Regions from separate parts of the Rhodopseudomonas boonkerdii genome, predicted to be linked through region 2. Evidence: predicted binding sites of a transcription regulator. Region 2 holds the regulator's gene; each other region holds the start of a gene.
What was found. The regulator PhoB, encoded in region 2, activates phosphate uptake and scavenging genes when phosphate is short. The targets are predictions, from matches to a motif close to TGTCATNNANCTGTCAT.
Positions count from the first base shown of each region.

Region 1: a site for PhoB is predicted at 1,748-1,764, ahead of E0H22_RS14430 (STN domain-containing protein). Genes of this name have one in related genera too.
Region 3: a site for PhoB is predicted at 1,616-1,632, ahead of E0H22_RS20255 (BtaA family protein). Genes of this name have one in related genera too.

Region 1 covers NZ_CP036537.1:3,136,366-3,140,464, reverse strand. Annotated here, with positions in the region: gene E0H22_RS14440 (filamentous hemagglutinin family protein) at 1-30, shown strand, start outside; partial or broken gene E0H22_RS14435 (IS3 family transposase) at 471-1,635, opposite strand; gene E0H22_RS14430 (STN domain-containing protein) at 1,905-2,420, shown strand; gene E0H22_RS14425 (hypothetical protein) at 2,727-3,116, opposite strand; gene E0H22_RS14420 (hypothetical protein) at 3,277-3,690, opposite strand; gene E0H22_RS14415 (AEC family transporter) at 4,025-4,099, shown strand, end outside.
Region 2 covers NZ_CP036537.1:645,896-649,994, reverse strand. Annotated here, with positions in the region: gene E0H22_RS03030 (aspartate aminotransferase family protein) at 1-476, opposite strand, end outside; gene E0H22_RS03025 (GcrA family cell cycle regulator) at 940-1,446, shown strand; gene phoB (phosphate regulon transcriptional regulator PhoB) at 1,657-2,361, opposite strand; gene phoU (phosphate signaling complex protein PhoU) at 2,405-3,115, opposite strand; gene pstB (phosphate ABC transporter ATP-binding protein PstB) at 3,144-3,968, opposite strand; gene pstA (phosphate ABC transporter permease PstA) at 3,965-4,099, opposite strand, start outside.
Region 3 covers NZ_CP036537.1:4,410,497-4,414,595, reverse strand. Annotated here, with positions in the region: gene E0H22_RS20265 (putative bifunctional lysylphosphatidylglycerol flippase/synthetase) at 1-756, shown strand, start outside; gene E0H22_RS20260 (class I SAM-dependent methyltransferase) at 865-1,488, opposite strand; gene E0H22_RS20255 (BtaA family protein) at 1,742-2,956, shown strand; gene E0H22_RS20250 (ABC transporter ATP-binding protein) at 2,995-3,702, opposite strand; gene E0H22_RS20245 (ABC transporter ATP-binding protein) at 3,689-4,099, opposite strand, start outside.

The DNA.
Region 1 (4,099 bases), 2.5 Mb from region 2:
GCAGATCGCCGCCGTCAGATTCGGCCCTAGCCTACCAGGAGAGATCCCCCAGCTTTGCTGGGAAGGGAGCATAAGTTTGACATTTCCGGAAGTCGTCCATCGTTGAGAGTCTCGACTCGTGAGCCACCACGCACACGAGAAGGAGCTTTGCGATGGACAATTTCGAGAGCCTAAGTCACCACTTAGTGAGAAATCCGATACTAGGTAGCAAACGCCCCCAATTCTCTTGAACGACCGATATTCAGGCTTCTGAAAACGCCCAGAAGGTCGCTCGCTAACGCGATGATCAGCTACCAGTCGACCAATCCGGGCTTTGGTCCGACCAGCGCGTATTTTCTTCCTGACCAGCTTCTTTCGACGGTCACTAGCGCCTACGCGCAATCGTCGATCAAGATCCTAATCGGCGCAGCACGGGCGAAAGCCTCACTAGCCTTAGTGGCCTGCCCCTATGGAGTGGTCCATTTTCAGTCTTAATGCATGATCGGTTTTTGCGCCATTGCCTTGCCGGATGATGGGGCCGATTGACGGTTTGGTGTAGGCCAGACAATGGCCTCTGTCGCTGGTGGCTTATAACCGAGCGATGAGCGTGGCCGCTCTGCGTCGTAGTAGCACCGCCAAGCCTCAATGATGATCTTTGCTTCCAGGCTGTAAAAGATCTGGCCGTTGAGCAATTCATCGCGAAGTTGGAGTTAAAGCTTTCGCAATAGCCATTCTCCCATGGACTGCCCGGTTCGATGAAGGCGGTCTTGGCGCCGACAGCCGCGATCCAATCCCGCACAGCCTGAGCGATGAACTCCGGGCCGTTATCCGAACGAACATGACCCGGCACGCCGCGCAGGATGAACAAGTCCGACAGAGCGTCGATAACGTCTGTCGAGTTCAGCTTGCGATCAATGCGGATCGCCAGGCACTCCCGGGTGAACTCGTCGATGATGTTGAGCATGCGGAACTTCCTGCCATTGTGCGTCCGACCTTCGACAAAATCATAGGACCAGACATGGTCGGGGCGCTCGGGCCGAAGACGGATACACGATCCGTCATTGAGCCAGAGCCGGCTTCTCTTCGGTTGCTTCTGGGGAACCTTTAGCCCCTCCCGCCGCCAGATGCGCTCGACGCGCTTGGCATTCACCGTCCTGCCCTCCGACCGCAACATCGCCGTGATCCGGCGATGGCCATAGCGGCTGTAGCACGAGGCCAGACTGACAATGTCGGCCGTCAACGCCTCTTCATCTGGCCGGACTTGCGGCTTCTTGCGCTGGCTCGAACGATGCTGACCGAGAATCCTTCAGGCGAAGCGCTCCGAGACGGAGAACTTCGCCATGACATGGCCGACGCAACGTCGGCGGCGGGCGGGGCTCAGAAGTTTCCCGAGGCAGCCTCTTTAAGGATCAGCTTCTCCAGCTTGAGGTCCGACACCGCCTTGCGCAGCCGGCCGTTCTCTTTCTCAAGCTCCTTCAGACGCTTCACCTGGTCGCCTTTCAGGCCACCGAACTCGTTGCGCCACCGGTAATACGTAAACTGCGTCACGCCGATCGTGCTAACCGCCTCGCCAACCGATCGCCCTTGTGACAACAGAACATCCAACTGCCGCAACTTCGCAACGATCTCTTCCGGCTTATGCTTCTTCTGGGGCATTCCAACGTCCTCTCTAACAGCTTAATAGCCTACTTCAGGGAGGACCACTTTTCAGGGGGCAGACCACGATCGTCGTTTACTCGTAACTAGACCATTCTATCGCTCACCTCACTGTCGTTAAATTGTAATATTCGATCGTTACGGCACTATCGATGTTTGCATTTGGCTGCGGCTACTTTGCCAAGTCGGCTGTTGGTGCGGCCGCGGCGATGGAGCGCCAATTGTAAAGACAGCAGATCCGGGCGCGTGTGAGTTTTGCATTGGACGTCGTGCGTCGGCGAGGGCGGGTTATCCGCATTGGTCTGGTGTGTCTGTGGTGCTTTGTCGCCGCAACACCGCTACACGCGGAATCGTCGTCGCTGACTAGTTTCCATCTTCCCGCGCAACCGCTCGGTGCGGCATTGACAGCATATGGCGAACAATCGGGCAGCGAAGGCCTCTATGATACGAGCCTGTCGAATGGCAAAGTCTCGACCGAAGTGAACGGACCCCTGGACCCGGCCGAAGCCTTGCATCGATTGTTGACTGGGACCGGTCTCACCGCGCGTTTTTTGTCTAATAAAGCCTATGTGTTGCTGCCCGCTCAAGCCGGGGCGATCGAACAGGGGGCACGGCCAGCGGCGCATCGGTTCTATTATGCACTTGTGCAACATAGCCTCCTGGCGGCGCTGTGCCGGTCCGACGAGGCGCGGCCCGGCAGCTATCTTATTAAGCAATCGGTGCCATCATCGTCAGGCGGCAGTTTTAGTAGAAACGTGATGGCGCTAATACGGTCATTGAAGTGACGTGATCGGACAGCAGCGAATACCACTGCGAAGTGTTTGTCATCGAGTGAACTCACAACACTAGTTTCGATAATGGAGTCGTCGTCGACTTTCCAATCTCTGATACTTTTCTCCACGTTTCCCGTCGGATCGAGATCCATAACTGTGTAGGACACGAGTTCTCCTCGGCTGCGAAGTGCTACGAACTTGAGACCGCCTCAGCTGTTACGGATCAAGCCATGTAGAGAATTGTGGGGATGCTTCTGTGCTAGACGCAAGTCTGAAAGTGAGCGCTTCGCGTGCTAGTAGTGACGCGTGACGAATAGGTCAGCAGAACTCGCCGAATGCCAAGTCCTCGACAGGGAGCAAGCTACAGCGTTCCAATTCTCGAAGATATTCGTCATCCGGAAGCGGCTTGCTCTTTATCTCGACCATTAACCGTTCGACGAATTCGGCTGCATTTTTTGGGAAGAAATCCCATCCCACATCTTCGCATAAATTTCCCATCTCCTTTTCGAACCATAAGGAGCTGATTGCCAGGAAACGTTCGGCCTGGGTGCGCAATTCACGTGGGATTGAATCCGCCGTTGCAGCCATTCGGTCGAAACAGTGTTGGCGCGGATCCTGGCCAGGTTTGGGAAAACCTAGAAAGCAGTATCCCTGCCATCCGTCGAATTCAGCATCTTTGAAGCGCTTTTTTAGAGCGTCTGAAAGCATTTGATCTCCCTGTGCGTTCTTCAAGAATTTTCGAGCTTGTTGTCGGTCACGGCCAGTTTGGAAAACTGTCGGATACGCGCCGGGCCGATGAGAGCGTGATCTGTTTGGCGGCATGCAAAGGTCTCATGCGCATTGTCATGCGGGCATACTCGCGTACGGATTACAGAACAGGATATCGTATTTCGGAACGGGGGCGGTGAAATCCTCGAAGTGCAAAGTGGTCCGATTTCGTTCCTACCAAATTGCGAAGCAGTCGCCAGACAAACTCAGTTGAGGTCTCCGGGAAGAAATCGATCCCTACACGTTCACCTAAGTTGTCCATCTCTTGCTCGAACCGGACTTGGCTGATTGCACGAAACTGCTCGGCGTGATCGCATAGCAACTCGGGGATCTTGTCGGTGGTGGCGATCACATGATCGAGACAGATGGTCCTTTGATCATCCCTCGGTGCCGAGTGGCAGCTCAGATACCCATTGCCTTGCCGAGCATCACGCTTCGCTTCCTCGAGGCAAACTTTCAAAACCTGTAACAGCACGCTCTCTTCTTCCCATGAACATCGCACGACAATGTTCATGATATGTTCTTTCGCTGTCAATCGAGCGGCGGAGAAATTAGTTAACGACGCCATATGGAGTCTTCGGCCTTTCAATCAAAATGGAATCAAATTACCGCTTTGATCGGTCGCCGAGTTGGCGGAAGACACCAGAAGGGCACTCTCGGCTGGCCAGATAGGCCGGCCGCCGCCAGATCTGCCGGACGGGCTTGGGAATTATCTTGGCGAATTGCTCTGTATTCTCAACGCCGAATAGGACCGTGGTCCGATCCCACGCAGAACTTTGGCTCAAAAGTGCAGAACTTTGGGTCTCCCACCACTGTACGGACCTGAATGACAAGGCGAATGCCACCGCATGATGGACGTCCTCAATCTCGCGCTCCCTTACTTCGGGCTGATCTTTATCGGTTTCGCCTGCGGGAAGGCGAAA
Region 2 (4,099 bases):
TAGCCTTCGAGATACTTGGCGGCGCCGGTCGCGGCGAGCGTGCCGAGCGTGCGGCCGTGGAACGCGCCTTCAAAGGTGATGATGCGCGTGCGCTCGGGATGCCCCTTGGAGAAATGATAGTGCCGCGTCACTTTCAACGCGCACTCCATCGCTTCCGCACCCGAATTGGCGAAGAACACGAAATCAGCGAACGAATTTTCGCAAAGCCGCGCGGCGAGGCGCTCACCATCCGGGCTCTTGAACAGGTTCGACATGTGCCACAATTTGGTGGCCTGCTCCTGCAGCGCTGCGACCATATGCGGATGCGCGTGACCGAGCGAATTGACCGCAACACCGCTGGTAAAATCGAGATAGCGCTCGCCGGTCGTCGAGATCAGCCAGGCCCCCTCACCGCGCTCGAACGCCACATCTGCGCGCGCGAAGACAGGCAGAAGGTGAGCCTGAGAAATTTGCGAGGATGGTGCGTTGCTGGTCATAACGGTTCCGATCAATCAGCCTGTGGCCCCCACCGATGTCGGGCACTATCGATGACAACAGTGCGACACGGGGCAGCGGACCCTCAAAACGAAACGTGCCGCCCTTCTCGGGCGGCACGCGCGCGATATTCTATGGGGGCCACCCGGGGTGTCAACCGCGCATAGTGGCTTTCAAGCCACCCCGGGGCGCACAAAAAGCCGCTTTTTCTGCTTGGTTGACACAAAGCATGTGGATGTGACTCGGCCGACTCTTGCGCGTGAGTCGCGGCATCATGTAGTTTTTGGCTTGTCGGATACGACATCTCGTGCGGCAGTAGACCCTTATACACTATCGGTACGGCGTAAGGCCGGAAGCAGTCATGCATCCGGTGAGCGCTAAGGGATTCTGACAGCGAGGTTTTTGACGATTTCAAGTCGCAGCGTCGGAGCCGATCCGGCCCGACGCCTACGAAGGGATTTGGCGATGACGGTAATCACTTGGACCGACGATCGCGTCGAACAGCTGAAGAAACTCTGGGAGGGCGGCCTTTCCGCCAGCCAGATTGCAGCGGAACTCGGTAACGTCACCCGTAACGCCGTGATCGGCAAGGTGCATCGGCTCGGCCTGTCCGGCCGCGCCAAGAGCCCTTCGTCCGCCGCGCCGCGCCCGCGCAAGCCGCGACCGGCCCAAATGGTGCGAATGCCGCGCCCCGTGGCCCGTGGCAACACTGCGCTGGCGCACAACTACGACGTCGAGATGGAGCCGGATCCGATCGCGGTCGACAATGTGATCCCGATCAGCCAACGCCTGCAGCTCGTCGAACTCAGCGACGCCACCTGCCACTGGCCGGTCGGCGATCCGGCCAGTTCCGATTTCTATTTCTGCGGCGGCAAGGCCGTGGCGGGCGCTCCTTACTGCGCGCACCATTCGCGCATCGCCTATCAGCCGGCAGCGGATCGCCGTCGCACTGCACCGAAGCCGCCGCGGTAAGCGAAAGAGTAATGAGCTAACAAAAATGCCCGGCGACGAGCCGGGCATTTTTCGTATTTTGCTATCGGGAAGAGCCATCATCTCCGCCCTCATAGTGAGGAGGCGCGCAGCGCCGTCTCGAACCATGAGTTGTGGGCGTTCCGTATCCATCCTTCGAGACGCGGCCTACGGCCGCTCCTCTGGATGAGGGCGAACCGTATGGAAGCAGAGTTACTCCGCCGCCTTGTCGAAACGATCATCGAGCGCATAGCCGGCGCCGCGAACGGTGCGGATCGGATCGGGCTCGCCGGCCGGATTGAGCAGCTTGCGCAGACGACCGATGTGAACGTCGACCGTGCGCTCATCGATATAGATGTCGCGGCCCCAGACACTGTCGAGCAGCTGTTCGCGGCTGAACACGCGGCCGGGATGCTCGAGGAAGAACTCAAGCAGCCGATATTCGGTCGGACCAAGATCGATCGGACGCGACGCACGGACGACCCGGCGCTTGTCGCGGTCGAGTTCGATATCGCCGAAGGCAAGTACGGTGGCAAGACGTTCCGGTGCCGCACGACGCAAGAGACCCTTCACACGGGCCAGCAACTCCGGGACGGAGAATGGCTTGACGATGTAATCGTCCGCGCCGGTGGCGAGGCCACGAACGCGCTCGCTCTCCTCACCGCGGGCGGTGAGCATGATGATCGGCAGCGCCTTGGTTTCCGGCCGCGCCCGCAAGCGACGGCAGAGTTCGATGCCGGACAACCCCGGCAGCATCCAGTCGAGGACCACGAGGTCCGGTACGCGCTCTTTCAAGCGGGTGTCGGCATCGTCGCCGCGGGCAACCGTCTCGACATCGTAACCTTCGGCGTCGAGATTGTAGCGCAGCAGTGTGGTCAGAGCTTCCTCGTCTTCCACTACCAGAATGCGCGCGTTCATATGGCTCGTTCCTATCTTTCGTTCAGGGACGTCGCGGCGAGCCTCAGCTCGCCGGTGTCGCAAAGTTGGTCATGTCGCCCTTCGGACGCTTGTCGACCATCTGCTGACCTTCGATCATGTAGAATACGGTCTCGGCGATATTGGTCGCGTGATCGCCAATCCGTTCGATGTTCTTGGCGCAGAACATCAGATGGATGCAGAACGAAATGTTGCGCGGATCTTCCATCATGTAAGTGAGAAGCTCGCGGAATAGCGACGTACAGATCGCGTCGATTTCCTCATCGCCCTTCCATACGCTCATCGCTGCCGGCAGGTCATGCGCGGCATAGGCGTCAAGCACCGCCTTGACCTGGGTATTCACCAGATCGGTCATATGCTCGAGGCCGCGGATCAGCTTCAGCGGGTGGAAATCGCTATCCAGCGCATTGACACGCTTGCCGATATTCTTGCTGAGATCGCCGATGCGCTCGAGATCCGTGGCAACGCGAAGCGCGCCGACGATCTCGCGCAGGTCCACCGCCATCGGCTGACGCTTGGCGATGGTGAGAACGGCACGCTCTTCGATCATCCGTTGCAGCTGGTCGATTTCCGCGTCGGTCGCCACCACGCGCGCGCCCAGGGCTACGTCACGGCGGATCAGGGCGTCGACGGATTCGACGATTTGACGCTCGGCGAGGCCTCCCATCTCGGCGACGAGACGGGTCAGTTCTTGAAGATCGTCGTCGAAGGCCTTAGTCGTATGTTCAAAAGCCATAGCTCAATCCTCTCGCGAGTTGATCGCGTCAGCCGAAACGGCCGGTGATGTAATCCTGAGTGCGGCGGTCGCTCGGCGAGGTGAAGATCTTGTTGGTCTGATCGAATTCGACCAGCTCACCGAGATACATGAAGGCGGTGGTGTCGGAGACGCGCGCCGCCTGCTGCATGTTATGGGTCACAATGGCGATCGTGTACTGATCCTTGAGTTCGTCGATCAGTTCTTCGACCTTGGCGGTCGAGATCGGATCGAGCGCCGAGCAAGGTTCGTCGAACAGGATCACTTCCGGACGCACCGCGATGGTGCGCGCGATGCACAGACGCTGCTGCTGGCCGCCCGACAGGCTGAGGCCCGAGGCGTTCAGCTTGTCCTTGACCTCGTTCCAGAGCGCACCGCCACGCAGCGCCTTCTCGACGCGTACATCCATCTCCGCCTTGGAAATCTTCTCATACAGGCGGATACCGAAGGCGATGTTTTCATAGATCGTCATCGGGAACGGGGTCGGCTTCTGGAACACCATGCCGATACGGGCGCGCAGCAGGTTGAGATCGAGCTTCGGATCCAGAATGTTCTGGCTGTCCAGCATGACCTGGCCTTCCGCGCGCTGCCCCGGATAGAGGTCATACATGCGGTTGAAAATGCGCAACAACGTGGACTTGCCGCAGCCCGACGGCCCGATGAAGGCGGTGACGCGGTTGGTGGCGAGATTCAGGTTGATCTTCTTCAGGGCGTGGTGTTCGCCGTAGTAGAAATTCAGATCGCGCACGCTGACCTTGGGACGCGCATCGGTCTGCGGCATGAGCGACGGCATCGAGACGCCGGGATTGCCGGCGGAAAGAGAGAGATCACTCATTTTGCTTTCCTCTCGGCGCCGAGAATGCGCGCGCCAATGTTCAGGGCAAGGACGGTCAGGGTGATGATCAGCGCACCGCTCCAGGCGAGCTGCTTCCAGTATTCGTAGGGGCTCTGGACGAAGTTGTTGAT
Region 3 (4,099 bases), 1.9 Mb from region 2:
CTTTACGATTGGCTGGCGCTCAAGATGATCGGGCGTGGGGATCTGCCATACCGCATCGCCGCGCTGGCGAATTTCACCAGCTATCCGATCGCGCACGGGACCGGAGCCGTGCTGTTGGTTTCGTCGGCCGTGCGCTATCGGATCTATGCCCCGCACGGCATCGGCCCCGGTGGTGTCGCTCGCATCTGCTTTCTCACCGGATTGACGTTCTGGCTCGGCAATCTCACGGCGCTCGCGCTGAGCACAATCTATGCGCCGGAAGCAATCAGCAAGATCGACCAGCTCGCTCCACAAGTGAATCGCGGCATTGCCGCCGCTATCTTGCTCGGCATCGTCGGCTATGTGTTCTGGACATGGAATGGCACCCGCGCAATCGGCGGCGGCCAGTGGTCGGTTCCTGTGCCGAGCGGCCGCAATGTGTTCCTGCAGATCGGCATCGGACTCGTCGACCTCGCAGCGGCCGCGCTCTCTATGTATGTGCTGATCCCGGAAACGATGAATGTCGGCGTCGCTCAGGTGATCGTGGTGTTCATCGCTGCAACGCTGCTCGGCTTTGCCAGCCACGCACCGGCCGGCATCGGCGTGTTCGACGCGACGATTTTGATCGGGCTAGGCGGCGAGCATACCGAGCAGCTGCTTGCGGTGCTGCTGCTGTTCCGCCTGTTCTATCACCTGATTCCGTTCATCCTCTCTATCGCGCTGTTCGGCGGGGTGGAGGCGTATCGGAATGTGGTGAAACGGAAGGAGCTGGCCTGACGCTCGCATTCGTAGGGCGGATGGGCGAAGCGTAATCCGCCGGTCGAATCCAAAATTGGAACTCGGCGGCGGATTACGCCTTCGGCTCATCCGCGCTACGGCTCTGAGCTACTTCTTCAATGTCAGCACGGCCGATTGCGCGTACCCACGAAACGGCCGCTTGAAATCGAGCTGGGCTTGATGGCGCTCGGCGAGAGAGGCGAGCGCATTCTGTAGTTCACGCCGCGGCGTTACATCGAACAGCGACAGCCAGTGTTGCAGCACGCGGCGTACGCTGGCGGGCAGGCGCTCCTGATCGCCGAAATCGACGATATGGAGCTTGCCGCCTGGCTTCAGCCGCGTTACCGCCTCGTCGAGGACGCCTTGCCAGTCGGGGATCATCGAGAGCGCATAGGAGGCCACGATGTGATCCGGTGCGATGCCAAAAATCTTCATCGGATCGAAATCGGTGGCATCGCCATGGGCGACGCGGATGCGGCCGTCGAGACCGTGGCGCCTAATCGAACCGAGGGCGGTGGTCAACATTTCCGTCGAGACATCGATGCCGGTGAACTGCGCTTCGGGATAACGCCACGCAGCCTGTATAAGGTTACGGCCGGTGCCGCAGCCGATTTCCAGAACCTGTGCGCCTGCCGCCGGCTTCAGTTCGGCAATGAGCTGATCGCGGCCGAGCAGATAGTAGCGGCGGGTGGCGTCATAGATGAAGCGCTGCCAGCGATACATCCGGTTCATGCGATGGGTGGCGTCGTTCGACCGGGAGGCTTGCGAAGTCGCGCCGGCGGTGGTTTCGGCTTCGGATACGATCGTCACGATGCACCTCGTCGGATGTCGGAATGAATCGCACCCATGTCAGGCGAACACGACGGCACTGTGACAGTGGGATTGTCATGCCGATCCGGCGTTAAGGAGAAGATCTGTCGCAAAACTGCAGTCTGCGGTTGATAAAAATTTCAGATTGTCGATTTGGGCCGTCAAAAGGACCGATATGAATACCCAACTGATCGCCGATGCCGTCCGCAACAGCCGTTCCAGCGATGAAGCGACGGTGTGGGATTCCCTGTTTGCCTTCTGGTTCCGCCGGCTCGTCTATACCCAGATCTGGGAAGATCCGGAGGCCGATATGGCGGCGCTTCAGTTGAAGCCGGGGTCATCGATCGTGACCATCTCCAGCGGCGGCTGCAACGCGCTGTCCTATCTCGCGGCGAAGCCGGCGCACGTCTATGCGGTGGATCTCAACGAAGCGCATCTGTCGTTGCTCAAGCTCAAGCTCGCCGGATTGCGTGCGCTGCCGAACTATCAGGATTTCTGGACCTTCTTTGGCGAGGGAAATTCCAAAGCCAATGCCGCGATCTATCGTGATCGCCTGCGCCCGCTACTGGATGAGGAGGCGCGTGGCTACTGGGATGAACGCACCTTCTTCGGCATCGGCCGTCCTCGCTACTGTTACTTTACCGACGGTTTCTATCGTCATGGCGCACTCGGCCGCTTCATCGGCTTCGGCCACATGATCGCGAAAGTCGCCGGCGTCGATCTGAATGCGTTGCTGAAAGGAGAGGTCGGATCGCTCGAGCGCGAGCAGGCGCTGGCGAAACTGCATAGCGTATTCCATTCCTGGTTCGCACGTATGCTGACGCGCACGCCGGCGCTGGTCTTCAGCCTCGGCATCCCGCCGCAGCAGCGCACGCTGCTCGCCGGGAATCAGCCGCTCAACGAGGTGCTTTATCAGCGCACCATGGCGCTGATCGACGTGCATCCGAATGCCAGCAACTACTTCGCCTGGCAGGCGCTGAGCCGCAGCTATGTCGGCCCTGGGGACATCTGCCTGCCGCCCTATCTGCAGCGGAGCCGTTATGCCGATACGTCGAGTCGCGCTGCGCTGGTGACGCCGGTGCATGCCAATCTGCGCGTATTCATCGAAAGCCTGCCGGCGCGCGAGATCGACGCCGTGGTGTTGCTCGATTCGCAGGACTGGATGGCGCCGGACGAAATTCGCGCGCTGTGGGATGCGATCGACCGCGCTGGCAATGACGGCGTCCGCGTGATTTTCCGCACTGCCGGCTCCGAATCGCCGCTGGAGGAAGAGGTGCACGCTCCGCTGCGTCACACCTGGCAGCGCGATGCCGAGCGCAGCGCGCTGGGGCATGCGCAGGATCGCTCGGGTATCTATGGCGGTTTCCACCTCTATACGCGGAAGTCGTAACTTTCCAACCTCTCCCCGGAAGCGGGGAGAAGGTAAAACTACACGCCCAGATAAATCTGCTGGATATATTTGTCTCCAGCGATGTTCTGCGCCGTGCCTTCACGCACTGTGCGGCCGTGCTCCAGCACATAGATCCGGTCCGCGATGCGCAAGGTCGAGGTCGCATCCTGTTCGACGATCAGGATCGCCGTGCCGTCACGCCTGATCTGCGTGATCGAATCGAAGATCAGACCTTTCAGGCGCGGCGCGATGCCCACCGAGGGTTCGTCGAGCAACAGGAGCTCCGGACGCCCCATCAGCGCGCGGCCGATGGCGACCATCTGCTGCTCGCCGCCGGAGAGTGTGCTCGATTGCTGCCACTGCCGCTCGCGTAGCACCGGGAAGAGGGTGAAGACGCGCTCGAGATCGGAATCGATCTCCGACTTGTTCTTGCGCAGATAGGCGCCGAGCTGTAGATTCTTTAAAACCGACAGCTCGGAAAACAGCTTTCGCCCTTCCGGGCAATGGCAGATGCCCTTGGCCACCACGTTGTAGGGTTCGACGGGATGCAGTGAAGCATCCTTGAAGTTCAGCGTGCCCTGCGCGGCGATGGAGCGCGAGATCGCCTTGAGCAGCGTGGTCTTGCCGGCACCATTAGGGCCAAGCACGCCGATCAATTCGCCTTTTTCGACAGTGATCGAAACGGATTCAATCGCCAGCGCCTTGCCGTAGCTGACCGTGAGATTCTTTACTTCAAGCAGAGGCATGTGCTTCCTCCGTCTTGCCGATATAGGCCTCGATGACCTTCTCGTTCTTCACAATGTCCTCGGGTGATCCTATGGCGATGATCTCGCCGAAATTCATCGCAATCACGCGCGATACCAGCGCCATGAATTCGCGCAGTTTGTGCTCGATCAGCAGAATCGTGAGATTCTCCTCGCGGTGCAGCCGACGGATCAGTTGGGCCAGCTGTTCGATCTCGCTGCTGCCGAGGCCGGCGAAAGGTTCGTCGAGCAGCAACAGGTCCGGTCGCGTGGCCAGCGCGCGGGCGATTTCAAGGCGGCGGAGGTCGCCATAAGGCAAGGTCTCCACCGGTTCCTTGTCGCGACCGCCGAGGCCCACCTGGACGAGCAGGTGACGCGCACGCTCCTCCTTGTCCTTGTC